One region of the Bradyrhizobium sp. CIR48 genome, then DNA from elsewhere that is predicted to be linked to it. Evidence: predicted binding sites of a transcription regulator. Region 1 holds the regulator's gene; each other region holds the start of a gene.

Region 1 (9,646 bases):
CGGGCCTCATCACCGGCGTGCTGCTCGCCACCGCCCGCGTCGCCGGCGAGACCGCGCCGCTGCTCTTCACCGCGCTGTCGAACCAGTTCTTCAGCCTCGGCCTGAACAAGACGATGGCCAACCTGCCGGTTACCATCAACAACTTCGTCCAGAGCCCCTACGCCTATTGGAAGCAGCTCGCCTGGAGCGGCGCGCTGCTGATCACGCTCACCGTGCTTGCCCTGAACATTGGCGCGCGCATCCTCGGCGCCGAGAGGACTGCAAAATGACCGACTTGTCCGTATCCATGAGTTCCAACGCTCATCTGGCCTCGCAACCGCTGCCGGAAGCACCGGCCAAGGTGACGGTGCGCAATCTCAATTTCTATTACGGCGAGCACCACGCGCTGAAGAACATCAACCTGACGCTCGGCGCCAACCGCGTCACGGCGTTCATCGGCCCGTCGGGCTGCGGCAAGTCGACCCTGCTGCGCATCTTCAATCGGATGTACGATCTCTATCCGGGCCAGCGCGCCACCGGCCAGCTCATGCTGGACCAGACCAACGTCCTCGATCCCAGGCTCGACCTCAATCTGCTGCGCGCCCGGGTCGGCATGGTGTTCCAGAAGCCGACGCCGTTCCCGATGACGATCTACGAGAACATCGCCTTCGGCATCCGCCTCTACGAGAAGATCTCGAAGTCCGAGATGGACGACCGCGTTGAGAAGGCGCTGCGCGGCGGCGCGCTGTGGAACGAGGTCAAGGACAAGCTCAACGCCTCCGGCCTGTCGCTCTCCGGCGGCCAGCAGCAGCGCCTGTGCATCGCCCGCACCGTCGCGGTGCGTCCTGAAGTGATTTTGTTCGACGAGCCCTGCTCGGCGCTCGATCCGATCTCGACCGCCAAGGTCGAGGAGCTGATCCAGGAACTGTCCGAGAACTACACGATCGCGATCGTCACCCACAACATGCAGCAGGCGGCGCGCGTCTCCGACAAGACCGCCTTCATGTATCTCGGCGAGCTGATCGAGTTCGACGACACCAGCAAGATCTTCACGTCGCCGAGCGACCGGCGCACGCAGGATTACATCACCGGCCGGTTCGGCTGAGGAGACGCGACATGGGTACTGAACATACCGCAAAGGCTTTCGACACCGACCTCCAGGAGCTCACCCGCCTGGTCGCCGAGATGGGCGGCATCGCCGAGCGCATGATCGTCGATTCCGTCGACGCGCTGATCCGCCGCGACGTCGCGCTCGGCCAGCGCGTCGTCACCATCGACGCCGAGCTCGACGCGCTGCAGAAGCGCATCGAGGAACGCGCGGTGCTCACCATCGCCCGCCGGCAGCCGATGGCGGTGGATCTGCGCGAGATCGTCGGCGCCATGCGCGTTGCGACCGACCTCGAGCGCATCGGCGACCTCGCCAAGAACATGGGCAAGCGCGTCGCCGCGCTGGAGACCGACTTCCATCCGCTGAAGCTGTTCCGCGGCCTGGAGCACATGACCGACCTCGTGCAGCAGCAGGTCAAGTCGGTGCTGGATGCCTATGCCGCGCATGACCTGCCGGCGGCGATGGCGGTGTGGAAGGGCGACGAGGAAGTCGACGCGATCTGCACCTCGCTGTTCCGCGAGCTCCTCACCTACATGATGGAGGATCCGCGCAACATCTCGTTCTGCATCCATCTGATGTTCTGCGCCAAGAACATCGAGCGGATCGGCGACCACGCCACCAACATCGCCGAGACCGTGTTCTACATGATCGAAGGCCAGGCGATCACCGACAAGCGGCCGAAGGGCGACATGACCACCTTCGCCACGACGGTCCCGAATACCTGAAGACTTGAAGGAGCGACGACCCGATGGGCGCACGCATTATGGTGGTTGAGGACGAGGAAGCTCTCACCGAGCTGCTTCGCTACAACCTCGAAGGCGACGGCTATGATGTCGAGACGGTCATGCGCGGCGACGACGCCGACACCCGCCTCAAGGAGCACATCCCGGACTTGATCGTGCTCGACTGGATGCTGCCGGGCCTGTCGGGCATCGAGCTGTGCCGGCGCCTGCGCACCCGGCCCGACACCAAGCAGCTGCCGATCATCATGCTCACCGCGCGCGGCGAGGAGAGCGAGCGGGTGCGGGGACTTGCGACCGGCGCCGACGACTACATCGTCAAGCCGTTCTCGGTGCCGGAGCTTTTGGCGCGCGTGAAGGGCCTGCTGCGGCGCGCCAGTCCTGAGCGGCTCGCGACAGTGCTGGCCTATGGCGACATCGAGCTCGACCGCGACAAGCGCCGCGTGGCGCGCTCGGGCCGGCCGATCGATCTCGGCCCGACCGAATATCGCCTGCTGGAGTTTTTCCTGGAGCATCCCGGCCGCGTGTTCTCGCGCGAGCAGCTGCTCGACAGCGTCTGGGGCCGCGACATCTACATCGATGAGCGCACTGTCGACGTCCATATCGGCCGCTTGCGCAAGCTGCTCAATCTCGGCCGCGAGCAGGACCCGATCCGTACCGTCCGCGGCGCTGGCTACGCGCTCGACGACCGCTTCGCGAAGGCGGAGCAGACGTAAGGTTTGCTGGCGTTGGCTTTGGCGGGCTGCCGCCGCATTCTCCGGTGTCGTCCCTGCGAAAGCAGGGACCCATAACCACAGGCAGTGGTTTGGCGAAGACTCGGAGTGACCATCTCGCGCGACAACTGCGCCTTGTGGTTATGGATCCCCGCGTTCGCGGGGATGACACCGAGTTGGTTGAGCCGTCATCGTGCGACGGCTGCCGTCGTTGCGATCAGCTAAATCCGCTCAGCGCGGACCCGGCTTCGCCGGCGCGCGCCGGCGATCCGCCGCCGGCTGATACGCCACGCGCGAGTGCTGGGCGCAGTAGGGCAGGCCGGACAGTGCCTTGCCGCCGCAGAAGAAGAAATCCGGGCTCGAGGGATCGCCGACCGGCCAGTGGCAGGTCGCCTCGTTGAGCTCGAGCAGCGACAGCCGCTGGCCCATCGGCACCACGTTGTCATAGGTGACGGGTTCAGCCTCCACCTCGACCTCGAAGGCCTGCGCCAGCGCGGTGTTGCCGCGCGCGATGGGGCGGGTCACCCGCATCATGTGCTGCGCGGGACGCGCCTTGCGCGGCCGGGGCGCTGCCGATGAAGGGCTCTTGGCGCGGCCGGACAGACCGAGCCTGTGCACTTTGCCGATCACGGCATTGCGGGTCACATTGCCGAGCTCAGCTGCGATCTGGCTGGCCGAAAGTCCGGCCTCCCAGAGCTTTTTCAGCTGCTCGACGCGATCGTCGGACCAGGTCAAAACCGTCATTGCACCCTTTCCCTCGCTACGCGCCAGCCATCCTGGGGCCTCGCAGCGATTGCCTAAGCCTTCAAAAACCCGTGCCGTCAGAATCCCTTAAGGCTCGCCGGGCGCGTGACTGACGCCCGAACGTTTACGCCGGTACAAGAGGACTCTTGGGATCAGAACCGCTGCACGAGATGTCGTATCTGACAATCCAAACGCTACAATATGGCGTGACTCCCGCGCAAGAGTCCGCCGACTCGCTTCCACATGTTCCGTGGTGAAAACCCGCAAAATCGGCACCGCAAGACTACGGATTCAGCGTTTCCTGAGGCTTTCCGGGCGGCATTGACACCCGTCTTGCCAAGCATAAGATAGTCCCGCGTGCCGCCCTTAAAAGGCGGCACGTTTCGTTTTCCGGGCCGGTCGATGGTGCGTTGCGCAATGCACGCGTCACACCGTCCGCAACATTCAAGTGACATCATGACTAACAGCGCAGCGCCGCATTTGCTCCCCGTTTTCGCCAGAGCCGACCTCGGCTTCGAGCGCGGCGAAGGCTGCTGGCTGATCGCGACCAATGGCGATCGCTATCTCGATTTCACCTCGGGCGTGGCAGTGAATGCGCTCGGCCATTGCCACCCGCATCTGATCAAGGCGCTGCAGGAGCAGGCGACCAAGCTCTGGCACATGTCGAACCTGTTCCAGAGCCCGGACGGCGAGAAGCTCGCGAGCCGGCTTTGCAACGAAAGCTTTGCCGACTTCGTGTTCTTCTGCAATTCGGGCGCCGAAGCGCTGGAAGGTGTGATCAAGCTGGTCCGCCATCATCACTTCTCCAAGGGGCATCCGGAACGTTATCGCATCATCACCTTCGAAGGCGCCTTTCACGGCCGTACGCTGGCAACGCTCGCCGCGACCGGCTCTGCAAAATATCTCGAAGGCTTCGGCCCGCCCATGGAAGGCTTCGACCAGGTGCCGCATGGCGATATCGAGGCCGTCAAGAAGGCGATCGGCCCGCACACCGCCGGCATCCTGATCGAGCCGATCCAGGGCGAGGGCGGCGTGCGCTCGGCAACGCCGACCTTCCTCAAGGCGTTGCGCCAGCTTTGCGACGAGAAGGGCCTGCTGCTCGCCTTCGACGAGGTGCAGACCGGCATGGGCCGCAGCGGCGATCTGTTCGCCTATCGGCGCACCGGCGTCACGCCTGACGTGATGTCGCTGGCAAAGGCGCTCGGCGGCGGCTTCCCGATCGGCGCAGTGCTGGCGACCGCGGATGCGGCAGCCGGCATGGGGCCCGGCTCGCACGGCTCGACCTTCGGCGGCAATCCGCTGGCGATCTCCGCGGCCAACGCGGTGCTCGACGTCATGCTCCAGCCCGGCTTCTTCGACCACGTGCAGAAGATGTCGCTGCTGCTGAAGCAGAAGCTCGCCTCCGTGATCGACCGTCATGGCGATGTCGTCAGCGAAGTGCGCGGCGAGGGCCTTCTGATCGGCATCAAGGCCGTGGTGCCCTCCGGCGATCTCGTCGCGGCGCTGCGCAATGAAAAACTGCTCACGGTCGGGGCCGGCGACAATGTCGTGCGTTTCCTGCCACCGCTGATCGTGACCGAAGCCGAGATCGAGGACAGCGTCGGGCGGTTAGAGCGCGCCTGCGCCGCGATCTCGTCCAGCCAGACCAAGCGGGCGGCAAGCTGATGAGCAAGTCCCCGAAGCACTTCCTCGATATCAACGAGCTGCCGCTGTCGGAGCTCAAGACCATGCTCGCGGCGTCCTCCGCCATGAAGGCGAAGCAGAAGGCGCAGCAGCCGGTGCGGCCGCTCGAAGGCAAGACGCTGGCGATGATCTTCGAGCGCCCGTCGACCCGGACACGCGTGTCGTTCGACGTCGCGATGCGTCAGCTCGGCGGCGAGCCCATCATGCTCACCGGTGCCGAGATGCAGCTCGGCCGCGGTGAGACCATCGCCGACACCGCGCGCGTGCTGTCGCGCTATGTCGATGCCATCATGATCCGTATTCTCAACCATGACGCGCTGCTGGAGCTTGCGGCCAACGCGACGGTACCCGTCATCAACGGCCTGACGCGGCGCTCGCACCCCTGCCAGGTGATGGCCGATCTCATGACCTATGAGGAGCATCGCGGCCCGATCGAGGGCAAGACGGTGGCCTGGACCGGCGACGACAACAACGTGCTGGCGTCCTGGGCTCACGCCGCCGAGCGCTTCAAGTTCCAGCTCAATGTCGCGACGCCGCCGGAGCTCGCGCCGAAAAAAGTGATGCGCGACTTCATCAAGGCGACCGGCGCGCCGATCATGCTCGGCACCGATCCGGAAGCCGCCGTGCGCGGCGCCGACTGTGTCGTCACCGACACCTGGGTGTCGATGGGCGACAAGGAAGGCGAGCACCGCCACAACGTGCTCAAGCCCTATCAGGTCAACGGCAAGCTGATGTCGCTGGCCAAGCCCGATGCGCTGTTCATGCACTGCCTGCCCGCCCATCGCGGCGAGGAGGTCACCGACGACGTGATCGACGGTCCGCAATCGGTCGTGTTCGACGAGGCCGAAAACCGCCTGCACGCGCAGAAGGGCATTCTGGCCTGGTGCTTCGATGCGGTGAAGTAAGGGCGCTGCAAGCCCGACGGTCGCCTCACACACAACTGTCGTCCCTGCGAACGCAGGGACCCATACCGCGGAATCTCTCTTGTGGCAGGCTGGCGGAGGCGAGCGGTCTTCGCCAAACCGCATCCTGTGGTTATGGGCCCCGGAGCTGCGCTTACGCTTGTCGGGGACGACATCGAATTTGCCGCAACGTTGTGCAACCTTATCGCCCCCGAACCCACCACCCCGCGCCCCTTCCATTTCCCACCGACCGACCCCAGATAACGCCCCATGGTTTCCCAATCCCCTCAGATGAAAGCCGGCCCCGAAGGCCCGGTTCGCGCGCCATCAGCGGTTCCGATCGATGACGCCGTGTTGCCCTACGAGGTCGACGCGCTCGACGTGCGCGGGCGCCTGGTGCGGCTTGGCCCGGCGCTCGACGAGATCCTGACCAAGCACGATTACCCCGCGCCGGTCGGCAAGCTGCTCGGCGAGGCCATCGTGCTGACGACGCTGCTCGGCTCGGCGCTGAAATTCGAGGGGCGCTTCATCCTGCAGGCCCAGACCGACGGCCCGGTGTCGTTCCTGGTCGTCGACTACATGGCGCCGGATCGCCTGCGGGCCTATGCGCGCTTCGATGCCGCGCGTCTCGGCGATACCAAAGATTCCGGCACGCTGCTCGGCCGCGGCCATCTCGCCATGACCATCGACCAGGGCCCCGACATGAGCCGCTACCAGGGTCTGGTCGCGCTCGACGGCGGCAGCCTCGAAGACGCCGCCCACGAATATTTCCTGCGCTCCGAGCAGATCCCGACGCGCGTGCGCCTCGCGGTTGGCGAGGAGTGGCGCTCCAACGACGGCGGCAAGCATCGCTGGCGCGCCGGCGGCATGCTGATGCAGTTTCTGCCCAAGGCGGCGGAGCGCGCGCGGCAGGCCGATCTGCATCCCGGCGATGCCCCCGATGGCGTCGAGGTGCACAGCGTTGCCGAAGACGACGCCTGGGTCGAGGCGCGTTCGCTGATCGAGACCGTCGAGGACGTCGAGCTGATCGATCCCGAGCTCTCCGGCGAGCGGCTGTTGTTCCGCCTGTTTCACGAGCGCGGCGTGCGCGTGTTCAATCCGATGGTCCTCAAGGCGCAATGCTCCTGCTCGCGCGATGCGGTCGCCGCGATGCTGAAGAGCTTCTCGCCCGACGACCGCGCCGCCATGGTCAAGGACGACAAGGTCGTCGTCACCTGCGAGTTCTGCAGCTCGGTGTATGATTTCACGCCGGACGAGGCGGGCGTCGAAGGCGCGTAGCGAGCTCTCGTAGGGTGGGCAAAGGCCTACTTGCGCCGTGCCCACGAGCGCTCGACGGCGGCGAAAGACGTGGGCACGCTTCGCTTTGCCCACCCTACGGCGCCTGCCCTGTGTCGCGCTCTGTCAATCCGCTTCGCTAAAAATATTCCACTTTACCGAAATTCGGTTTCGGCGTATGTGCCGTCCATCCCGGCTCACCCAAGAGGGGCGACTATGTGGTCGTCACTGTCGCGAGCCGGGCTTGCGGTGGACGCGGCAGCGTCGGCACGAGAGGTGCGGGCAGGGCGGGTAGTCCCTGTGAGCCCGAAACCGCGTGTAGATGAGCGGCGCTGTTCAGTTCGTCTCGCCACATTCTTTCGGCAACGTCGACAAGGCCGGGAGATAATGTGGTGACCAGCGAACGCGCGTACGGCAAAACCGTGTGGTCCAGGCCGTCGTTGCCACGGTCAAGTCCTTGCGAAGGTGCGAGCGAGCCCAACCGGGCAGACTGCATCATCCAAATTCGCGGGGCGAGGGAGGCCAGAAGGAATGGTCGGCTCCCGGGAGATCACGGCATAAGCCGTCCAGCCATCGCGCAGGGAAGGCCGAGTGATCGGCACCACCTGTATGCTGCTGTGCGGTTCTTCCTGCGTGTGCATTTCGCGCAGCGGACCGCGGGTGCGAGCCGGCACCCGGCCTTCCCTGCGCCCTCTTGGATTAGAGGGCAGCGAGACCAAGCAAAGCTCGGGCGAATGAAGCCGCGAGGCCGAAGAGGCATGTCCGTGAGCTGAGCTGCGTGCCACAAACTCGATATCGTAGGGTGGGCAAAGCGCAGCGTGCCCACGCCTTGTTGTTGATGGAAAGAGATCGTGGGCACGGCGCTATGCGCCTTTGCCCACCCTACGGCAGCGCCGCTGGGATCTGCATCGGAGCATCGCAATGCGTGCGCCCCTCCGATCTCGTGCCCCGGACGCTGCGCAGCGTCACTAGTGCCGCAGCGCGTCCGGGACACGAGAGCGAGGCCCTAATTCAACACCCTCTTATTGTCCGGGCTGTCCAGCGAAAACGCCGGCACGTCGATCTCGAAGCGCTCGCCGCTTTCGGTGACCATCTGGTAGCGGCCGGTCATGAAGCCGGAGGCGGTGGAGAGCGGGACGCCGGAGGTGTATTCGAAGCGCTCGCCGGGGGCCAGGATCGGCTGCTCGCCGACCACGCCCTCGCCCTTCACCTCCTGCTGGCGCCCGGAGGCGTCGGTGATGATCCAGTGCCGCGTCTTGAGCTGCACGGTCTCCTCGCCCGAATTGACGATGACGATGGTGTAAGACCAGAAGTAACGGGAGCGGTCGGCCGACGACTGCTCCGGAACAAAGTTCGGCTCGACGGTCACTTCGATCTGGCGGGTCACGGCGCGGTACATGGTTGCTATCATACCGAAATCCGGCGCTGGAACCAAACGCCGGAGACGGCTTTGGCGACATCGTCCCGCCAGAATTCGAGGGGAATGACACCCGGACGTGATCCGGCCGCTTTGCGAGATGACGACCGGACCGGTACACTCCTCAACGTCGCGATTTGCGGAAGGGTTTCTAGGCCCCGATGACCATTGCCGACCATGTGACGGGATCGACGATCGCGGGAACCGCCAAGCCTGCAGACGCCAAGCCTGTAGACAGCAAGTCTGTAGACAGCACGCCTGGGGACAGCAAGCCCGCGGGGGCGAAGCCGCGCGCGACCGCGCCGGCCATCACGCTGCCTGCCATCGGCGAGCGCGAGCTCCGGCTCGACCTGTTTCGCGGGCTGGCGCTGTGGCTGATCTTCATCGACCATCTGCCGCCGAGCCTGCTGACCTGGTTCACGATCCGCAATTACGGCTTCAGCGACGCCACCGAGATCTTCATCTTCATCTCCGGCTACACCGCCGCTTTCGTCTACGGAAGGGCGATGCTGGAGAGCGGCGTCGTCATCGCCACCGCGCGCATCCTGCGCCGGGTCTGGCAGATCTACGTCGCCCACGTCTTCCTGTTCACGATCTTCCTCGCCGAAATCTCCTATGTCGCGACCAGGTTCGAGAACCCGCTCTACACCGAAGAGATGGGCATCATGGATTTCCTCAAGCAGCCCGACGTCACCATCGTGCAGGCGCTGTTGCTGCGTTTCCGCCCCGTCAATATGGACGTGCTGCCGCTCTACATCGTGCTGATGCTGGCGCTGCCGCTGATCCTGTGGTCGATGAAATGGCGTCCCGACGTCACGCTCGGCCTCTCGGTCGCGCTCTACGCGGTCACCTGGGAATACGATCTTTACCTGTCGGCCTATCCTAACGGCTTCTGGGCCTTCAATCCCTTCGCCTGGCAATTGCTGTTCGTCTTCGGTGCATGGTGCGCGCTCGGAGGTGCGCGACGGATGTCGCGTATCCTGGCTTCGCCCGTGACAATGTGGATCGCGATCGCATACCTCGCCGCGGCGTTCTACGTGACGCTGACCTGGTACGTGCCGCAGCTCTCCCAATTCATGCCGAAG
Region 2 (9,646 bases), 150 kb from region 1:
TGATGAAGACAAGTCTTTTTAAGACAAGTCTCGGGATGGCGCTGCTGGTGTCCCTGGTGCACGTCGCCGCCATGGTCGGCGCCGGCGGATGTCTGGCGTGGCTGGTCTACCGCCATCTTGGATTGAAGTTCGTCTCGCGAAGCTGGTTCAATCTGGATGCAGTCTGGGCGGCCAGCCTCGTTCTGGTTGGCGCGGTGGCGCTCGGCTTGAATCTTGCGAGCTGGCGCTGAGGTCTATCGCGCCAGCGGCCACTCGTCGACGATGTGGAATCTTGCCGATGCATCATCCTGCCGAAACAGCGCGATGCGGTCGATCGCCAGCGTCTCGATCCCCAGCGCTGCAAACCGCGTCCGCAGCATCTCCAGGATCGGCCCGCGGCGCTCGGCATCCAGCCGCCCGGTCAGCGTCATGTGGAAGCGGAATTCTTCCATCACGTAAGGGTAGCCCCAGCGGTCGAGATAGTCGCGCTGCCGTTCGCTCAGCTTCTCGGGTTTGCGTCGCGCGCGGTCGTCCGCCGACAGCGCGGCTCGGAAGGAATCGAAATCGCGGGCGCAATCGGCGGCGAGTTGCTGGAGCGCCTCGACCGGCTCGGCTGGAATGACGGCGATGAAGCCGCTGATGGAATCGACCACCGGCAGGATCACGGGAAGCGGCCGAGGCTTGCCGGCGAATGCGGCGCAGGCGGCCATCAGCTCAGCTTCGGTCCTGCCTGATACGAGCGCCATCGGCGCCTTCAGCGTGGCGTGAAAGCCGTATTTGCGGGGATCGGCGCTGACGTCACGCCAGTCCGGCGCGACGCGCAATGCGTCGGCGGGAAAGGCCAGTTCGTTGCCGGTGTAGGCATCGTAGCCGAGCAGTTCGGCACCGAAGCGGGAGAGGGCGCTATCACTGCCGGCGGCAAAATAGATCGCGTAGCGGGGGAAACCTGTCATCGCCTCAGCATAACCAATTTAGGCCGCGACGACAGTCTCGCGCGGCGTCGCCATAGCAGTGAGCACCCGCGTAGCATCGGTGAGATGAACAAGCCTTCCGCCCGCGATCACCGCAATCAGCCGTGGCCGCAGCGGCACGGTGTCGTCGACCAGCAGAATATCGGCGCGGCGTCCTTCCGCGAGCACGCCGCGATCGGCAAGACCGGTGGCGCGCGCCGGGCCGGCGGAGACCAGATTCCAGGCGTCCGTCAGCGGCAGCACGCCGTCGGCGGCGAGGCGGAACGCTGCGAGCAGCTGCGCAGGATAATAATAGTCCGAGGCCAGCACGGAACAGAGCCCCTTGGCAATCATGTCGGAGGCCTTGGTCCAGCCAGTGTGGCTGCCGCCGCGCACGACGTTGGGCGCGCCGTAGACGATGGCGTCGCCGTGGCTTGCTGCCGCCCGCGCCGTCTCCTCGTTGATCGGAAACTCCGCGATGTCAGCGCCGAGATCGCGAAACTCCTGGCGCATCGCCGGCGTCGCATCATCGTGTGAGAGCATCCGCACCTCGGCCGCGCGCGCCGCGGCGGCCAGACGCGCAACCGAAGCCGGCACCTCGTCGGCGCGCGAGACCACGCGTTCGACCAGCCGGTCGAATTCCTCAGCTGAAAGCCCCGTGCGCTCCACCATGCGGTTGCGCTTGCGCGGCTTGGCCATGTCGGCGACGGTGCCATCCATGTGGTCGTTGAAAGCGAACAGATCGACGCGGCCCTCGGTGAGCCATTGGCTGATCTCGGCCTCGGCGTCGAGATTGTAGGTTTCGTGCCGCAGATGGAAGCGGGTGTCGGCGGCGAATTGCGGGCGCTGCCGCTCGATGGCCTCCATTAGGCCGCGCGCATTGTCGGCGCTGCGCAGGCCCGGCTCCCACGAGCAAGTCGTGGCGTGAAACACCGTGGTGATGCCGTTGCTGATCGCCTGGCGGTCGCTGTCGGCGAGCGCGACATCGATCGGGAAGTCGACGCCGGCGCGCGGCATCATCTGCCGCTCGAAAGCATCGCCATGCAGGTCAACGATGCCGGGGAGCACCAGCAGGTTGCGCGCATCGATCGCCAGCCGCGCCCGGCCCCGTGAAGCATCGATCTGGGCGATGTCCTGTCCGGACACCGCCAATGACGATTCGACGACCTCAGTGCCGATCAGGGCCCGGCCGCCTTCAAGGAAAATGTCTGTCACGCGACCGCGTTTCGTTTGCTGGTAAGGGATCTGGTCTGGGGAGTCGCCCGTGCTTCGTATGTCGCGAGAAAATCTTCAATCCCGAGCTTGCGGAAATCGGGCAGCGCTTCGCGCAATTTGTCGTGATCCCAGTCCCACCAGGCGAGCTTCGCGAGCCGTCCGGCGATCTCCTCGGAGAATCGCCGCCGCACGATGCGGGCGGGATTGCCGGCGACGATGGTGTAGGCCGGCACGTCCTTGGTGACGATGGCGCCGGCCGCGATCACCGCGCCGGTGCCGATGTTGCGGCCCGGCAGCACGATCGCGCCGTGACCGATCCAGACGTCGTGGCCGATATGGACGTGGTGCTGCCGCCGCCAGTCGAAGAACTCGGCATCGTCGCTCTCGCCGTCGAAGTAGGCGCTGGAGCGATAGGTGAAATGCGCCTGCGTCGCGCGGTGCATCGGGTGATTGCCGGGATTGATGCGCGTCATCGCCGCGATCGAGCAGAATTTTCCGACGGTGGTGTAGGTGATCTGGGAATCGTTCACGACATAAGAGTAATCGCCCATCGCGACGTCGTGCAGGATGGTGCGCGCGCCGACCTCGGTATAGGCGCCGAGCCTGGTCTCGTGCAGCTTGGCCGAGGGGTCGACGGTCGGCTGGACCGAGAGAATCTTGGCGGCCATGTTGCATCCGAAGCGCGAGGGCGGGCGTTCCTCTTCGAGCGGCTTGATGACGATGTCATGACACGGCGATGACAGGGGATGAGCTGTGTAGGATCGCCGCACCGCAACGCCCGTGTCACACAAGTGTCAAGCGCGGGCGTTAGCGGTTGGCTCCAGCTAATCTGGAGTCCCGCATGCTGGTGGTGGAAGGTCTGACGTGTCGCTTCGGCGCGAAAGCCGCGGTGGACGACGCTTCGTTTCAAATTTCCCCCGGCGGCTTCGTCGGTGTGATCGGACGGTCCGGCGCCGGCAAGTCGACGCTGCTGCGAACCATCAATCGTCTCGCGACGCCGACGCAGGGCCGCATCCTGTTTGACGGCATTGACGTCACCGCGCTGCGCGGCAAGGAGCTGCGGCAGTGGCGAGCGCGGTCGGCCATGATCTTCCAGCAGTTCAACCTGGTCGGCCGGCTCGATGTCCTCACCAACGTTCTGATGGGGCGCTTGGCGACGATGCCGGCCTGGCGCTCGCTGTCGCAAGTGTGGCCCGAGCAGGACAAGGCGCTGGCGATGTCGGCGCTCGAACAGTTCGACATCGCGTCGCTCGCCGCCCAGCGTGCCGACCAGCTTTCCGGCGGCCAGCAGCAGCGCGTCGCGATCGCGCGTGCGCTGGTGCAGCAGCCCGACATCATCCTCGCCGACGAGCCGATCGCATCGCTCGATCCGCGCAACACCAAGATCGTGATGGATGCGCTGCTGCGCATCAACAAGCATTTCGGCATCACCGTGCTCTGCAATCTGCATTCGCTGGATCTCGCCCGCAGCTATTGCGACCGCCTGATCGGCATGGCTGCGGGCCGCGTGGTGTTCGACGGCGCGCCGTCCGCGCTGACCGACCACGTCGCGCGCGAGCTCTACGATCTCGAAGCCGCCGACGTCATGGGCACCGTGCCCGTCCCGGCGCCCGAGGGCGTTCCGGCGCTCGGAACCGCCGCGGCCGCCTGAGCCGCGCCACATCTTTTGTTGCCAGTTTTGCGTCCACCGACCCCAACGGATGAAGAGGGTATCATGATCACTCGCAGATTAATTCTTGCCGGCGCCGCCGCGCTCGCGTTCACCGCCTCCGCCTCCGCCGACGATTGGAAGGCGAAATATCCCGAGCTGACCTTTGCGGTCGTCCCGGCCGAGAACGCCTCCGGCGTCACCGAGCGCTGGGCGCCTTTCGTGAACTATCTCTCCAAGGAACTGGGCGTGAAGGTCACGCTGCGCATCGCCAACGACTACGCCGCCGTCATCGAGGGCCAGCGCGCCGGCAACATCCACATCGCCAGCTACGGTTCGGCCTCGTTCGCCCGCGCCCGCCTGACCGGCGTCAAGTCCGACGCCTTCGCCAACGACATCAACGCCGACGGCTCGACCGGCTATTACTCGGTGTTCTTCGTCAAGGCGAGCAGCGCCTACAAGAAGGTCGACGATCTCAAGGGCAAGAACCTCGGCCTCGTCGATCCGAACTCGACCTCCGGCAACAACGTGCCGCGCTTCGAGCTGGACAAGATGGGCATCCCCGATGCCGACGGCTATTTCGGCAAGGTCGTCTTCACCGGCAGTCACGAGAACGCGATGCTGGCGCTGTCGCAGGGCACGGTCGACGTTGCCGCCAACCAGTGGACCAGCGACGACGATTCCACGCTGGCGCAGATGTTGACCAAGGGCATGCTGAAGAATGCCGACGGTTCGGCGATGAAGAAGGACGACTTCCGCATCATCCACAAGTCGGCGCCGATCATCAACGGCCCCTATGCCTACAATTCCGACCTGCCGGAAGACGCCAAGGCTGCCATTGCGAAAGCGTTCTTCGACGCCCCGGCCAAGGACAAGGCCGCGTTCGACCGCCTCTCCGACGGTCAGAAGAAGGGCTTTCATCCCGCCACCACCAAGGACTGGGATGGCACGATCGAGCTGATCAAGTTCGTCGATGCGCTGCGTAAGAAGAAGGCGTCCTGATCTCAGGGCGATGCAACTGGAGCCGGGTCCCTGGACCCGGCTCTTTCTTTGACGGAACTCATCTCAGGCCGATGACAACAGCGGTTTCGATCCTCCCCGAGCAGCAGCTTGCCGTGCTCAACGCCGCTTATCGCCAGGCGGTCGGGCGCAGGCGGCTCCGCCTGCTGTTGGGGATCGCGGTCTTCGCCGCCGCGCTGGCTCTCGCGGGAATCGGCGCGGAAGTGAATCTGCGCACGCTCTTCACCTATTTCGGCAATTTCATCAGCTATTTCGATCGCATCCTCACGCTCGACAACGGCCAGCGCGTCTGGACCGATGTCGGCGAATGGCTCTGGGGCTGGCGCAAATGGCTGAAGATGCTCGGCGAAACGCTGCTGATCTCCTATGTCGGCACGCTGATCGGCGCGACCTTGGCATTTTGCCTGAACTTCTTCGCCGCTGAAAACACCTCGCCCGCACCCTGGCTGCGCTTCGTCGTCCGGCGCCTGCTCGAGTTCGCCCGCACCGTTCCGGGCATCGTCTTCGCGCTGATCTTCGTGATCGCGTTCGGGCTCGGGCCGATGGCGGGTGTGCTCGCGATCGCGATCCACTCCACCGGCGCGCTCGGAAAGCTGTTCTCGGAAATCGTCGAGAACGCCGACATGAAGCCGGTCGAAGGCATCCGCTCGACCGGCGCGAGCTGGCTGTCCTGCATGCGCTTCGCCGTCGTGCCGCAGGTGACCGCGGGTTATGCGAGCTACGCGCTGCTGCGCTTCGAGATCAACGTCCGTGAAGCCTCCGTGATGGGCTTCGTCGGTGCCGGCGGCATCGGCCAGGAGCTCGTCGTCGCGATCCGCAAATTCTACTATTCGGACGTCAGCGCGATCCTGCTGACCATCATCGTCACCGTGTTCATCATCGATATCAGCACCGGTTGGCTGCGCGGCCGCCTGTTCGGCAAGGAGGCGCGGACGTGACGAGGCGGCAAACGGTCGACACGCGAGAGCTTCGCGCGCGCTATCCGGATGTGTTCGACCGGCCGGCCTCGGCGCGGCTTGCCACACCCGCGATGATCGTCGCGGCGTTCGCGATCCTCGTTTACGGCCTGGTCGATCTCGACTTCTCGCCGTCGCGCTTCTTCGCAGGTCTCAGCCAGCTCGGCTGGATCACCTTGATGATGATCCCGCCCGATCCCGGCTCCTCACTGCCGATCTATCTGAAGGCGCTCGGCGAGACGCTGTCGATCGCGCTGCTCGGCACGACGCTGGCCGCTGTGTTCGCGCTTCCGGTCAGCCTGCTCGCGGCACGCAACGTGGTGCCGTCGAAGCTCCTGCGTTTTCCTGTCCGCCGCGTCCTGGATTCGATCCGCGGTGTCGACACGCTGATCTGGGCGCTGGTGTGGATCAACGTCGTCGGGCTCGGCCCGTTCGCCGGCGTGCTCGCCATTGCGGTGTCGGATTTCGGCGCCTTCGGCAAGCTGTTCTCGGAGGCGATCGAGGGCGCCGACCAGAAGCAGGTCGAGGGCATCCGCGCCTCCGGCGGCAGTGCGCTGCACGAGATCCGTTTCGGGCTGTTGCCGCAGGTGCTGCCCGTGATCGCTGGCCAGGTGCTCTATTTCATCGAATCCAACACCCGCTCGGCCACCATCATCGGCATCGTCGGCGCCGGCGGCATCGGCCTGCAGCTCGCCGAGCAGATCCGCGTGCTGGAATGGCAGAAGGTGTCGTTCCTGATCCTGATGATCCTGGTCGCCGTCGCCGCGATCGATTTCATCTCGGGCAAGCTGCGCTTTGCGATCATTGGGCGCAGGGCCGTGGCCTGATCAAAAGTGCCGTAGGGTGGGCAAAACGCAGCGTGCCCACGATTTTTAACGATCGAGAAAGATCGTGGGCACGGCGCGAAGTGCGCCTTTGCCCATCCTACGGCTCCGGTTTCTTGGAGAGAGCCCCTACGACTCCACCAGAAACTCCACGCGCTCCGCGGCGAAGCGCGAATGCTTGGTCATCAGCGGCTTGCCGTCAAGATCGTGGTCGGTGGCATCGACCACCAGGATCGGCCGTCCGAGCGCGAGATCGAGCCGGGCCGCATCGGTGGCGTCGACGATGCCGGCGGTGATCCGGGTCGCGCCGCGGCGATAGTCGCGCACCCCGTAATGCTCCAGCAGCTTCGTCATCGAGCGCGTCGCCGCGAACACGGCACCGGCGCCGGGAAACAATTCCGCCGACAGCCATGTGGTGGAGACGCAGATCGGCGTGCGGTCGGCAAGGCGAATCGCCTCGATCCGCACCAAGGGCGCGCCGGCCTTCAATCCGAGCTCACGCGCCAGCTCGTGGGTCGCGACATCGTCGGTCGCCTCGATCAACTGACCGCGCGGCTCGCGGCCACCGGCGCCGACGATCTCGGAGAAGCGCGTGCGCGAGCGCAGGGGATAAGCGAGCTTCTGCGCTTCGACATAAGTTCCGCTGCCGCGCTCGGCGCGCACCAGGCCGCGCTCGGCAAGCGCTGCCAGCGCGCGCCGCACGGTGTGGCGGTTCACCCGATAGGTTTCGGCGATCTCCATCTCGCCCGGCAATTTGTCGCCGGCCGCGAAACGGCCGTCGGCGATGCCGCGCTCGATGCCGTCGGCAACGAGGCGCCATAGCGCGACGCCGGACGACGCAGTGTCTTGCATGCTCATATCGCCGGCCAGCCTAGCCCAGAAATCACAGCTTTGTCACGAAACAGTCATGGCGCTCCCGTATGAAGTTGTCTATTATCATAGACAACTTCAGCGCGGCAAGTTCTGTCAAAGGTTCGGTGGATCAGGTGACCCTGCACAACAACCAGCAAGCCCAGCGCCAGGCCGCCATGGCCGTGCTGGCGCACGCGGAGGCGGGCGAGATCGCCGCCCGCCTCCGCAACTTGGCGCTCCCGGCACATCAGGATTTGCGCGCGCCCGAAAACGGTCTCGTCATGCTGCGCGGCCGGGTCGGCGGCGACGGCGCGCCGTTCAATCTCGGTGAAGCCACGGTGTCGCGCGCCGCGGTGCGGCTTGCGAGCGGCGAGGTGGGATTCGGCTACACGCTCGGGCGCGACGGCGAGAAAGCGCGGCTGATCGCTTTGTGCGACGCCCTGGTGCAGTCGAGGGATTTTGGCGGAGTGGTGGAGCGGGACGTTATCGCCCCGTTGCGTGAACAGCTTATGGCTGGCCGCAAGCAGGCGGCGGCTGAGACCGCTGCGACGAAGGTTGATTTCTACACCATGGTGCGCGGTGAGGGGTGAGATCATGACCACGATTGCGGAACTGCCGCCGGGCTTCGCCGACAAGGTGCTGTCGGCGCAATCGACCTTTCGCTCGGTCATGGACGCGATGGCGCGGCCGGGCTCGGTCCAGCGCATCGTACCGGGGGCGGGGGCGCCCGACAGGATGATGCGCGGCACGGCCGCGATCGCGCTGACGCTGTTCGACCACGACACGCCGCTCTGGCTCGACGCGCGGCTGGCGGAGAGCCCGAACGTGGTGAAATGGCTGAAGTTTCACACCGGCGCGCCCGTGGTGCAGGATTCCTCGATCGCGAGTTTTGCGCTGATCAGCGACGGCGGTGCGCTGCCGCCGCTCGAACGCTTCGCGCTCGGAACCAGCGAATATCCGGATCGGTCCACCACGGTGATCCTGCAGGTCGATAGCCTCGACTCCGGACGGAGCTTCGAGCTGCGCGGTCCCGGCATCGACGGCGCCGCCATGCTCAATGCGTCGATCAAGCCGTTCGATCTGTTCGAGCGTATGCACATCAACGAGGCGCTGTTTCCGCGCGGCATCGATGTGGTGCTGGTGGCCGATGATGCCGTGGTCGCGATCCCCCGCACCACGCGAATCGTGAGCAAGGGAAGCTAGAAGCATGTATGTCGCAGTCAAAGGCGGCGAACGCGCCATCGAGAACGCCCATCGCCTGCTCGCAGGCAAGCGGCGCGGCGACCGAGGCGTTCCGGAGGTCACGCTCGACCAGATCTCGGAGCAGCTTGGCCTCGCCGTGGACCGCGTCATGAGCGAAGGCTCGCTCTATGATCGCGAGCTCGCGGCCCTCGCGATCAAGCAGGCGCGCGGCGATTTGATCGAGGCGATCTTCCTGGTTCGCGCCTTCCGCGCCACGATGCCGCGTTTCGGCGCGAGCGAGCCGGTCGACACCGGTGCGATGCGCGTGCAGCGGCGGGTGTCCTCGACCTTCAAGGATATTCCCGGCGGCCAGATCCTCGGGCCGACCTTCGACTACACCCATCGCCTGCTCGATCCCGCGCTCGCGCAAGGCTTCGTGCCGGAGGCGCCGGCAACGGCGGAGGCCTCGACGGCGCCGACGCCGCGCGTGACCGACATCCTCGGCCGCGACGGGCTGATCGAATCCTCGCCGCAGGCCGAGGAGGGCGCGAGCGTCGGCGACCTCACCCGCGAGCCGCTGAACTTCCCTGCGGACCGTGATTTGCGCCTTCAGAATCTCGCACGCGGTGACGAAGGATTCTTGCTGGCGATGGGCTATTCCACCCAGCGCGGCTATGGCCGCAACCATCCCTTCGCCGGCGAGATCCGCTTCGGCGAGGTCGAGGTGGAATTTTCGGCGGAAGATGTCGGCTTCGCCGTGCCGCTCGGTTCGATCGAGCTCACCGAGTGCCAGATGGTCAACCAGTTCAAGGGCTCCGCGACGGAAGCGCCGTGCTTCACCCGCGGCTATGGCCTCGCCTTCGGCCAGAGCGAGCGCAAGACCATGTCGATGGCCCTGGTCGACCGCGCGTTGCGCGCCCGCGAGCTCGGCGAGGAGGCACTCGCCCCCGCGCAAGATGAAGAATTCGTGATGTCGCATTCGGACAATGTCCAGGCCACCGGCTTCGTCGAGCATCTGAA
Region 3 (9,646 bases), on a different contig from region 1:
CGAGTACGTGAAGCTTGCCGATGCCATTGCCTCGGATATCTCTAACGGCACGTTAAGGCCCGGCGATCGGCTGCCGCCCCAGCGCAATTTTGCCTATGACCGCGGCATTGCGGTCTCGACCGCGAGCCGGGTTTATACGGAGTTGCTCCGCCGCGGGCTCGTCGTCGGCGAGGTCGGCCGCGGCACCTTCATCTCCGGCGACATCAGGCGCGAGGTCGAGGCATTGAGCGAGCCGCGCGATGCGCGGATCGATTTCGAGGTCAATTATCCGCTATTGCCGCAGCAATGGGCGATGATCGCCAAGAGCCTTGCGGGGCTGGAGCGCGTCGACGCGCTCGAATCCGCGCTGCGCGTCTCGACCAGCACCGGCACCAAGAGCGCGCGCAATGCTGCCGCCGCCTATCTCGCGCGCAAGGATTTCGCGCCGCAGGCCGAGCAGATCGTCTTCACCGCCAACGGCAAGCAATCGCTCGCAGCCGCGCTCGCGGCGCTGGTGCCCACCGGCGGCCGCTGCGGCGTCGAGGCGCTGACCTACCCTTACGTCAAGAGCATCGCGGCGCGGCTCGGCATCACGCTGGTACCGATTCCCATGGACGAATTCGGCGTACGTCCCGATGCGATCCAGAAAGCGCATCGCGAAGCGCACCTGTCGGCGCTGTATCTCCAGCCGATCATCCAGAACCCGCTCGGCGTCACCATGAACGCGACGCGACGCGCCGACATCATGCGCGTCGCCGAGAAGCTCGACCTCACCATCATCGAGGACGCCGTCTACGGCTTCCTCGCCGACGACACGCCGCTCGCCGCGCTCGGGCCGGACCGCTGCATCGTGCTCGACAGCCTGTCCAAGAAGGTCGCGCCGGGCCTTGCGCTCGGCATCCTGGTGGCGCCGCCGCACTTGCGCGAAAGCGTGATGAGTGCGGTCCGCACCGGCGGCTGGATCGCCTCGGGCCATGCGCTGGCGGCCGGCCAGCGGCTGATGGCTGACGGCACCGTCGCGGAATTGACGCGGCTGAAACGCATCGACGCGGCGCGCCGGCAGCAGACCGCGGCAAGGCTGCTCGCCGGCTACCAGCACGCCGCCGATCCGCGCTCCTACCATCTCTGGCTGACGCTGCCGTCGCACTGGCGCTCGCAGACCTTCGTCGCCGCCGCGGCCCGGCGCGGCATCGCGCTGACGCCCTCCTCCACCTTCGCGATCGCCCACGGCCATGCACCGAACGCGGTGCGCCTCGCGCTCGCGCCGCCCACCTTCGAGCAGCTCGATTCCGGCCTGCGCACGATCGTCTCGCTGCTCGGCACCAAGGAAGAGGATTTCGACTCGACTGAGTAGCGATTGGTCGTAGCCCTCGGTCTAGGGCAGCAGGGCCTTCGGCACCTGATCGAAGCTGTATCGCTGCGGCTGGTTGCGCCGCACGAAGCCGCCGACCTGCCAGGCGAACAGCGTGGCAAAGCCGAGGATGAACAGCGCGCCGGCGAACTCGCCGCTCACGAGGGCGCGGATCAACAGGCCCGCCATCGCCACCGTCAGCACCGCCAGGAATGCCAGCACCGCGGCATAGGCGGTGCGGCCGAGCCCTGCCGTCAGCACCGCGCGGCTGCCCGCCTTCGCCATCCGCGCGTGCAGCGCGAGGATGAACGCGCGAAAGCCGTTGTCCTGCGGCGCCATCAGCGCCGCGGTCTGCCAGCTCGTCGACAGGATCGCGATGCGGCGGCCGCTGCTGTGAGTGACGTCGGCGCGAAAGCGGTGCTGCTGCATCGACACCGGGCGGAACGACAGCCGGATCGCGCTGATCTCGTCATAAGGCCACAGCGAGGAGCGGCCGCCGATGTGCCAGGACAGCCCCTGCTCCGTCAGCTCGAAGCGATGCGCCGAGCCGATCAGCGACGCCTTGTAGGCATAGCTCGTGACCGGCGTGGCCTCAGCTTCCGACCCCTGCATCCCCTCAATCAATCCTATCCGCCCCATCCCGGCCGCGATCCGCTTGCGCGATCGCCCTCGCCCATCCTACAAGCGAGGCATGGCTGAGACGACCTTTTTTCCGCGCCGCCTGATTCTCGGCGCCGCCGTGATATCAGGCGTGCTGCTCGCGCTCGCGGTGCACATGCTGGGGGCGCGCTATGGGCTCGACCTCGGCGGTCTCTGGCGCTCCAACACGCATGAGTTCATCCCGGCGGGCGCGGCGATCGCGTGGTGGCTGATCGCGACCGTCGGCTTCTCCGGCGGCTATTTCACGGCAACGTTGATGCAGAGCGCCGTCTCCGGCCAGATCCCGCAACGGATGCGGCAGTTCCTGATCGCGGTCGGCGTCCTGCTGCTCGCGGGTGCGGGCCAGGTGGCCTCGGCGCCGAGCCCGATCCCGACCGTCGCGGGCGTGCTGGCCGGACTCGCCGCGCTGTGCCTCGGCGCCGTCATGGCATTTTGCGGCGCGCATTTCGCATTGCGCCGAGGCTAGAGCATGATCCGGAAAAGTGCGAAGCGGTTTTCCGAATAGATCATGCTCAAACAATAGTCTCCCTCAAGCCGAGGCCAGCAGCCGCGGGCGGTTGAGCATCACCGCCACGTCGGAGGCGGGCCGCGGCTTGCTGAACAGATAGCCCTGCGCCTGGGTGCAGCCCTCGCGCCTGAGCAGCTCGAGCTGCGTGTCGTTCTCGACGCCTTCCGCGGTGGTGACGATCCCGAGGCTGCGGCCGAGCCCGGTCACGGCGCGGATGATCGCCATGGAATCCTCGCGCGTCGCCAGCTCCGACACGAAGGAGCGGTCGATCTTGATCTTGTCGAACGGAAAGCTGCGCAGATAGCTCAGCGACGAATAGCCGGTGCCGAAATCGTCCAGCGAGATGCGCACGCCCATGGCGCGCAGCTCATGCAGCGTGGTCAGCGTCGCCTCGCTGTTCTGCAGCAGCACGGATTCGGTGATCTCGAGCTCGAGACGGCGCGCGTCGAGTCCCGAGGCAGCCAGGGCCGCGATCACGGATGCGATCAGGTTCGGATTCTTGAACTGCACCGGCGACAGGTTGACGGCGAGGTCGACATCATCAGGCCAGCTCGCCGCATCGATGCAGGCCGAGCGCAGCACGAATTCACCGAGCTGGACGATCAGACCGGTCTCCTCGGCCAGCGGGATGAAGTCGATGGGTGCGATCAGGCCACGCTGCGGATGGTTCCAGCGCAGCAGCGCCTCGAAGGCGACGACGCGACCGCTGGCGACGTCACGGATCGGCTGATAATACACCTCGAACTCGTCGCGCTGCACCGCCGCGCGCAGGTCCATTTCCAGGAGGCGCCGCGCCTGCGCGCGTGCATCCATGCCGGTCTCGAAGAAGCGGTAGGTGCCGCGGCCGTCCGCCTTGGCGCGGTAGAGCGCGAGGTCGGCGTTCTTCAACAATTCGCTCGGATCGCTGCCGTCCTGCGGCGACAGCGAGATGCCGATCGAGACGCCGATCACGATCTGATGGTCGTCGATCTCGTAGGGCGCCGAGATGACCTCGACGAGGCGGCCGGCAAGCGATCTCGCAGCGGTTTCCTCGGAACGACCGATCTGGACCACGGCGAACTCGTCGCCGCCCAGTCGCGCCACCGTGTCGCTCTCGCCGACGGCGGCCGTCAGCCTGCGGCCGACCTCCTTCAGCAGCGCATCACCGATGGGATGACCGAGCGAGTCGTTGATGTCCTTGAAGTGATCGAGATCGAGACAAAGCACCGCGAGCTGATCGCCCGACCTGGTCCGCCGCAGTCCCTGCTCGAGCTGCTCGTGGAACAGCACGCGGTTCGGCAGGCTGGTTAGCGCATCATGGCGCGCCATGTGCGAGATCTTGGCCTGCGCCTCGAGCCATTCGGTGATGTCCTCGAAGGTCGCGACCCAGCCGCCGCCCTGCATCGGCTGGTTGACCACCCGGATGGAGCGGCCGAACCGGCTGACGATGTCGGTCGTGGTGCGCCCCTCGCGCGCGTCGGCGACGAGGCGGGCGAAGAATTGATCCGCATCGCCCTGCCACTGGCCCTTGGCCTGCTCCTCCCTGAGCACGTCGACCAGCAGGCGGCCGGTCAGCGCGATGTCGGTGCGACGGAGCATGGCGGCATAGCGCTCGTTGAACAGCATGATCTTGCCGTCTGCATCGAACATGCACAGACCCTGCGACATGTTCTCGAGCGCCGTATCCAGCACCATTTGCTGGGCGCCCAGTTCGCCCTTGGCGCGGCGGTCGAGCAGCGCAGCCACCAGCGCGATCGCGATGATCGCGACCGCGGCGCTGGCCGTGAGGAAGGACAGCGAGGCCGGCGGGATCGACAGGCCGCCGATCGCGAGCGTCGGATCAGGCGTCAGCAGCACCGCGCCCATAGCGGTGAAATGATGCGCGACGATGGCGACGGTCAGCAGGACCGTCGCGGTCAGCGCATGGAAGAGGTCGTCGCGCCGCGCGGCCACGAACAGTGCAAGTGCCGCAAAGACGATTCCTGATAGCACCGAAACGGCGACCGTGCTTCCGATCCAATTGACCCGCGCCGGTAGCTCCAGCGCCGCCATGCCGGTGTAATGCATCGCCGCGACCCCGGTGCCGACGATGGCGCCGCCGAGGGCGATCCACACCGCCCGCGAGGACGATACGGCGATGCTCAGCCCCACGAAGGTCACGGAGATCGCAAAGATCAACGACAGGATCGTCACCGGGATGTTGTAGGCGCCGGCGCCGCCCGGCCCGTAGGCGAGCATTGCGATGAAATGCGTCGCCCAGATGCCGCAGCCGCTGACGGCGGCGTCGAGGCCGAGCCAGGCCAGGCGTCCGACACCGTTGGTCGCGCGCGCCCGGTGGAACAGGCTGATCGCCGCCGCGCTGGCGAGCAGACACACCGCGCCGCCTAGCGCGACGAGCCGCCAATCGTGCTCTTCGGTGAGACAGTAGAGAACTTGATACATCGCGAGCCCCTATGGACCCGCAGTTGAACCAACAGAGGTGGACAGGTGGTAACTGGCTACGCGCCTGTTGCGGCAATGGTGAACGGAAGATGTGCCCATTCGCTCGGATTGTTCATCCTCGCGCCGGCGCACCGAGGCCGATCGCGACGGCAGCGAGCAGCAGGACGGATGCGGACACGACCAGCGACAGATGCAGCCCCGCCATGAACGCCCCCTCCGCGGCCACCAGCGAGCCGAACAGCGCGACGCCGAGGACGCTGCCGGTTTGCCGCGTCGCGTTCAGGACGCCGGCCGCGATGCCGGAGCGCGCCTTGTCGACACTGCCCAGCAAGGTCGAGGTCAGCGGCGGAACCAGCAGCCCAAGTCCGCCGCTGATCGCGATCATCTGCGCGAAGATCGCCCAATAGCTCGTATCAGCCGCGATCCACAGCAAACCGAGACAGCCGAGCGCCGACACGCTGGCACCGACCACGATGGTCGGGCACGGGCCGATGCGCTCGGCGAGGTGCGGCGCCAGCAGATTGACCGGCAGCACCGCCGCCATCATCGGCATGAAGGCGAGCCCGGTCCACCACGCCGACAGCCCGTTGATCCGCTGGAAGTACAGGCTGAGCACGAAGATGAGGCCGTAGATCGCGATATTGACGAGCAGGCCGACCAGCGAGGTCAGCGCGAACAGCCTCTGGCCGAACAGCGACAGCGGCAGCATCGGCTGCGCCGCGCGGCTCTCGCGCCAGATGAAGAGCGCGGCGAGACCTGCGGCACCGACGAAGGCTGCGATCACGGCCGGATGATCCCACCCGAGCGCACCGCCTTCGATGATGGCGCCCGCCAGTGCCCCCAATGCGCCGATCGCGGCAAGCTGGCCGGGCAGATCGATCTCGCGCGAGCGGGCCCGCGTGGTTTCGCTGGCGTAGCGCCAGCTCAGCCACAGGCCGGCGAGCCCGATCGGCAGATTGACCAGGAAAATCGCGCGCCAGCCGACCAGCGTGATCAGCGCGCCGCCGACGAAGGGGCCCGCGGTGAGCGCGAGGCTCGCGCCAGCAGCCCAGACCGCGACGGCACGGCCGCGCGCTCGCTCGTCCGGATAGGCATGATTGAGCAGCGCGAGGGAATTCGGCACCAGAATCGCCGCCGCCAGCCCCTGCACCAACCGCGCTACGATCAGCACGGTCGCATTGGGAGACAGCGCGCAGGCGAACGAAGCCGCGGTGAAGATGGCGAACCCCGCCATGAAGACGCGCTTGGCGCCGATGCGGTCGCCGAGCGCGCCTGCCGTCAGGATGAAGGCGGCAAACGCGATGGTGTAGGCGCTGACCACCCATTGCAGTTCGGCGACACCGCCGCCGAGCGTCCGGCCCATCGCATCGAGCGCGGTGTTGACGATGGTGACGTCGAGCTGCACCACGCCGTAGCCAAGGCTCATCGCGGCCAGCGTGAGCGAGGTCGCAAGAGGCGAACCGGCGCGCGACGCGCCGGTCCTGTCCTGAAAGATTTCATGTTTGATGGTGGTGGCTCGCATGCTGCACCTCGATTGCAGCCCCATGCGAAATATACGCTCTCATTGCGCAGTCATGTTTCGATAATGGACGAAGGATGGATGCTGCGGGCACTCGCCTTACAAGCGGTGTCGTGCCCGGCGCATGCGGGGATTCCAGTACGCCGCGGCTTCTCCGTATCCCATTATTGTCTCTGGAATACTGGATCGCCCGCCCCTGTGCGCAATCGCGCACTAGGCGGGCGATGACAGAGCATATGTGGCGAGAGCGCCGCACGGATAGCCGCGCGGCGCGCCCGTCGCTTTACCTTCATCAGCTCGCCGCGCGCAGATTGACCTTGCTCTCGGCGAGCGTGGTCAGCTTTTTGTCGGTCGCCTTCTCCTCCTCAAGCGTCTTGGCGAGCACGGTCGCGCAGTCATTGCGGCCGAGCTGCTTGGCCCAGGCGATCAAGCTGCCGTAGCGTACGATCTCGTAATGTTCGGCGGCCTGCGCCGCGTTGATCAGGGCGGCATCGAGCACCGCCTTGTCGGCGACCTCGCCGGCGGTCTCGTCGGCCTCCTCGATGATGCCGTCGATCGCCGGACAATCGACCGCCTTCACGGGGACGCCGTGCATCTTGAACACTTCTTCGAGCCGCGCGACGTGCTGCTTGGTTTCTTCAAGGTGCGTCAAAAAGCCCTGCTTCAGCTGCGGATCGGTGGCCTTACTGGCCATCTTCGGCAGCGCCTTGGTCAGCTGCTGCTCGGCGTAATAGATGTCCTGGAGCTGGTGCACGAACAGGTCGTTCATGGTCTTGATGTCTTTTGTGAACAGTCCCATCGTTCCGTCCTCTTCGGTTTTGTGGAACACGAAGGCAGCGGCTTGCACGAAAAGCCGCTTATTCCGCCATGTTCGGTTGCTGATGGGGCCCAACGGACACGCGGCATCGACGTTCCAAAAAGACCCGGATGGCTTGCGCTGGAACAATGCGGACGGCAGCGGCATCTGAAATGGTGTCGGCATACGAAACGCGCGGGCCGAGTCGGTTTCACGACTCATATGCTTAACGCGCCGCCGATGTGAACCGCGTATGACAAAAGTGACCGGTCCGACGCAGAACCAATTGTTGTCAAGGGCTGCACAAGCCGGTGTTTTTGCCTTAAATGAGCTGGATCATGCCCCGCGATCGATGCCTGCTTTTGGCCGTGATCGTACCCGACTGGCCAATGTCTGGCCTGGTCGGTCTTGCCCCCCGCCGGGAGGATGAATGCACGGACTGCTGCCCGCGCTGCAACGCGGCTTCAAGAGATGGATCGGCTGGCGACGGCTCGGAGTAGCCGCGAGCGTCTTCATCATCGCCTTCGCGATCACCTCGCTGGTGCGGACCCTCAAGGGCATCGATACCGGGGTCATCCTGACCGCGTTAACCGAGATTCCCCGCGGGAGCATCGGGCTGGCGGCGATCTGCGTGTTCTTTGCGTTCTGTACGCTGACCTTCTACGATTTTTTTGCACTGCGAACGATCGGCAAGAAGCACGTGCCGTACCGCATTGCGGCGCTCTCCAGCTTCACGTCCTATTCGATCGGCCACAACATCGGCGCCACGGTCTTCACCGGCGGCGCGATCCGCTTCCGGATCTATTCGGACTACGGGCTGAACGCGATCGACGTCGCCAAGATCTGCTTCCTGTCGGGCCTGACCTTCTGGCTCGGTAACATCTTCGTGCTCTCGATCGGCATGGCGATCCATCCGGATGCGGCGTCCTCGATGGATCAGCTCCCCTCCTCGATCAATCGGCTGATCGCGCTCGGCGGCCTCGCCTCGATCGGTGCCTATCTGGTCTGGCTCTGCATGGGCGAGAAGCGGCGCGAGCTCGGCCAGAAGGGCTGGAAGGTGGTGCTGCCGTCGGCGCCGCTGACGCTGGTCCAGATCCTGATCGGGGTGGTCGATCTCGGCTTCTGCGCCACGGCGATGTACCTGCTGATGCCGGCCAATCCGCCGATCGACTTCATGTCGCTGGCGGTGGTGTTCATCCTGGCGACGCTGCTCGGCTTCGCCAGCCATGCCCCCGGCTCGATCGGCGTGTTCGATGCCGCCATGCTGCTGGCGCTACCCGAATTCGGCCGCGAGCAACTTCTGGCGACGCTGCTGGTGTTCCGCCTTCTCTATTTCGTGATCCCGTTCGGCCTCGCCATCTCGATCATGGGCACGCGCGAGCTCTGGATGAACGTGGTCGAGCCCTGGCAGGAGCGGCGGCGGCTGGCGGAGGCCTGCGCGCAGGCCAATCTGCCCAAGCAGGTGACGCCGATGGAGCGCGAGCGGATACTGCGCCAGGCCAACAAGCGGTAGGCCACGATCTGGACCCGGCGGGGTTGCGGGCGGCGGAGCAATGCTCTCTTATTTCCGCCTCAACTTTGCCGTTGAAGACGCGGGCCATGATCCCTGTATTCCTTCGTACCCTTTCCGCAGGCGCCCTGTTGCTTGCCGGGATTCTGACGGCCATGCCGCCCGAGCGCGCTAGCGCTCAGGACACCGGCGCCCTGCAGATCAATTGGGAGGTGCGTAACCGCTTCCGGCTGTTCCGCGAGGAGCGCGACTTCCTGCTCCATGTCGAGAACGCCCGCAACCGCAGCATCCTGGCCGCCGAGCAATCGCTGGAGCTCCAGAGCGAGGGCCGCGGCTGGGCCCGCAACATGGTCAACCGGCTCTGCATCGACCTCCAGGGCCGGGTCAACCAGCCCTGCACCCGCGACAACACCAAGGAAAACTACCTCACCCCGATCGATCACCCCGTCACCGTCCGCCTCGTTGGCGCGGTGCCGGTCGGCGCCACCTGCGCCTGGTCGTTCGACGACGGCGACGGGCCGCAACAATCGACCTTCGACTGCGCCGAGCCGATCAATTTGCGCGTCCGCTACGGCAAGCAGACGGTCGCGACCGTCGACGTCTCGTCCGGCTCCGATCCGACCCAGCGCGTCCAGACCGAGATCCAGGTCCGCGACATCTTCGTCGCCGGCCTCGGGGACAGCATCGCCTCCGGCGAAGGCAATCCGGACCGGCCGCTGGCGCTGTCGGACGAAGGGTTTTGCTTCCGCTCCTATCTGGGCACCGCCGGCGCGCAGTACTACCGGCCGAGCCGCCACGGCTTCAAAGGCGGCCGCGCCTGCGAGGCGCCGGACACGCTCGCCAACTGGCAGCGCTACAGCGCGCTCTGGTTCAACTCGCCCTGCCACCGCTCGCTCTACAGC

What was found. Region 1 encodes PhoB, which activates phosphate uptake and scavenging genes when phosphate is short. Its sites were predicted from a motif close to TGTCATNNANCTGTCAT; they were not measured.
Region 2: the regulator PhoB is predicted to act here: its motif matches at 2,859-2,875, upstream of phnC (phosphonate ABC transporter ATP-binding protein).
Region 3: the regulator PhoB is predicted to act here: its motif matches at 7,477-7,493, upstream of GGD66_RS06915 (YbhN family protein).

The regions. Positions count from the first base shown of each region.
Region 1 covers NZ_JACIHG010000008.1:443,895-453,540, reverse strand. Annotated here, with positions in the region: gene pstA (phosphate ABC transporter permease PstA) at 1-269, shown strand, start outside; gene pstB (phosphate ABC transporter ATP-binding protein PstB) at 266-1,084, shown strand; gene phoU (phosphate signaling complex protein PhoU) at 1,096-1,812, shown strand; gene phoB (phosphate regulon transcriptional regulator PhoB) at 1,836-2,543, shown strand; gene GGD66_RS25995 (GcrA family cell cycle regulator) at 2,772-3,284, opposite strand; gene GGD66_RS25990 (aspartate aminotransferase family protein) at 3,741-4,949, shown strand; gene argF (ornithine carbamoyltransferase) at 4,949-5,872, shown strand; gene GGD66_RS25980 (Hsp33 family molecular chaperone) at 6,140-7,147, shown strand; gene apaG (Co2+/Mg2+ efflux protein ApaG) at 8,151-8,543, opposite strand; gene GGD66_RS25970 (OpgC domain-containing protein) at 8,723-9,646, shown strand, end outside.
Region 2 covers NZ_JACIHG010000008.1:290,359-300,004, reverse strand. Annotated here, with positions in the region: gene GGD66_RS25280 (hypothetical protein) at 1-230, shown strand, start outside; gene GGD66_RS25275 (DUF1045 domain-containing protein) at 234-932, opposite strand; gene GGD66_RS25270 (alpha-D-ribose 1-methylphosphonate 5-triphosphate diphosphatase) at 951-2,144, opposite strand; gene GGD66_RS25265 (chloramphenicol acetyltransferase) at 2,141-2,812, opposite strand; gene phnC (phosphonate ABC transporter ATP-binding protein) at 2,986-3,795, shown strand; gene phnD (phosphonate ABC transporter substrate-binding protein) at 3,859-4,794, shown strand; gene phnE (phosphonate ABC transporter, permease protein PhnE) at 4,866-5,750, shown strand; gene phnE (phosphonate ABC transporter, permease protein PhnE) at 5,747-6,595, shown strand; gene phnF (phosphonate metabolism transcriptional regulator PhnF) at 6,722-7,450, opposite strand; gene phnG (phosphonate C-P lyase system protein PhnG) at 7,570-8,034, shown strand; gene phnH (phosphonate C-P lyase system protein PhnH) at 8,039-8,647, shown strand; gene GGD66_RS25225 (carbon-phosphorus lyase complex subunit PhnI) at 8,652-9,646, shown strand, end outside.
Region 3 covers NZ_JACIHG010000002.1:92,921-102,566, forward strand. Annotated here, with positions in the region: gene GGD66_RS06885 (PLP-dependent aminotransferase family protein) at 1-1,333, shown strand, start outside; gene GGD66_RS06890 (hypothetical protein) at 1,355-1,942, opposite strand; gene GGD66_RS06895 (hypothetical protein) at 2,022-2,456, shown strand; gene GGD66_RS06900 (EAL domain-containing protein) at 2,520-4,919, opposite strand; gene GGD66_RS06905 (MFS transporter) at 5,032-6,441, opposite strand; gene GGD66_RS06910 (ferritin-like domain-containing protein) at 6,731-7,237, opposite strand; gene GGD66_RS06915 (YbhN family protein) at 7,665-8,747, shown strand; gene GGD66_RS06920 (hypothetical protein) at 8,834-9,646, shown strand, end outside.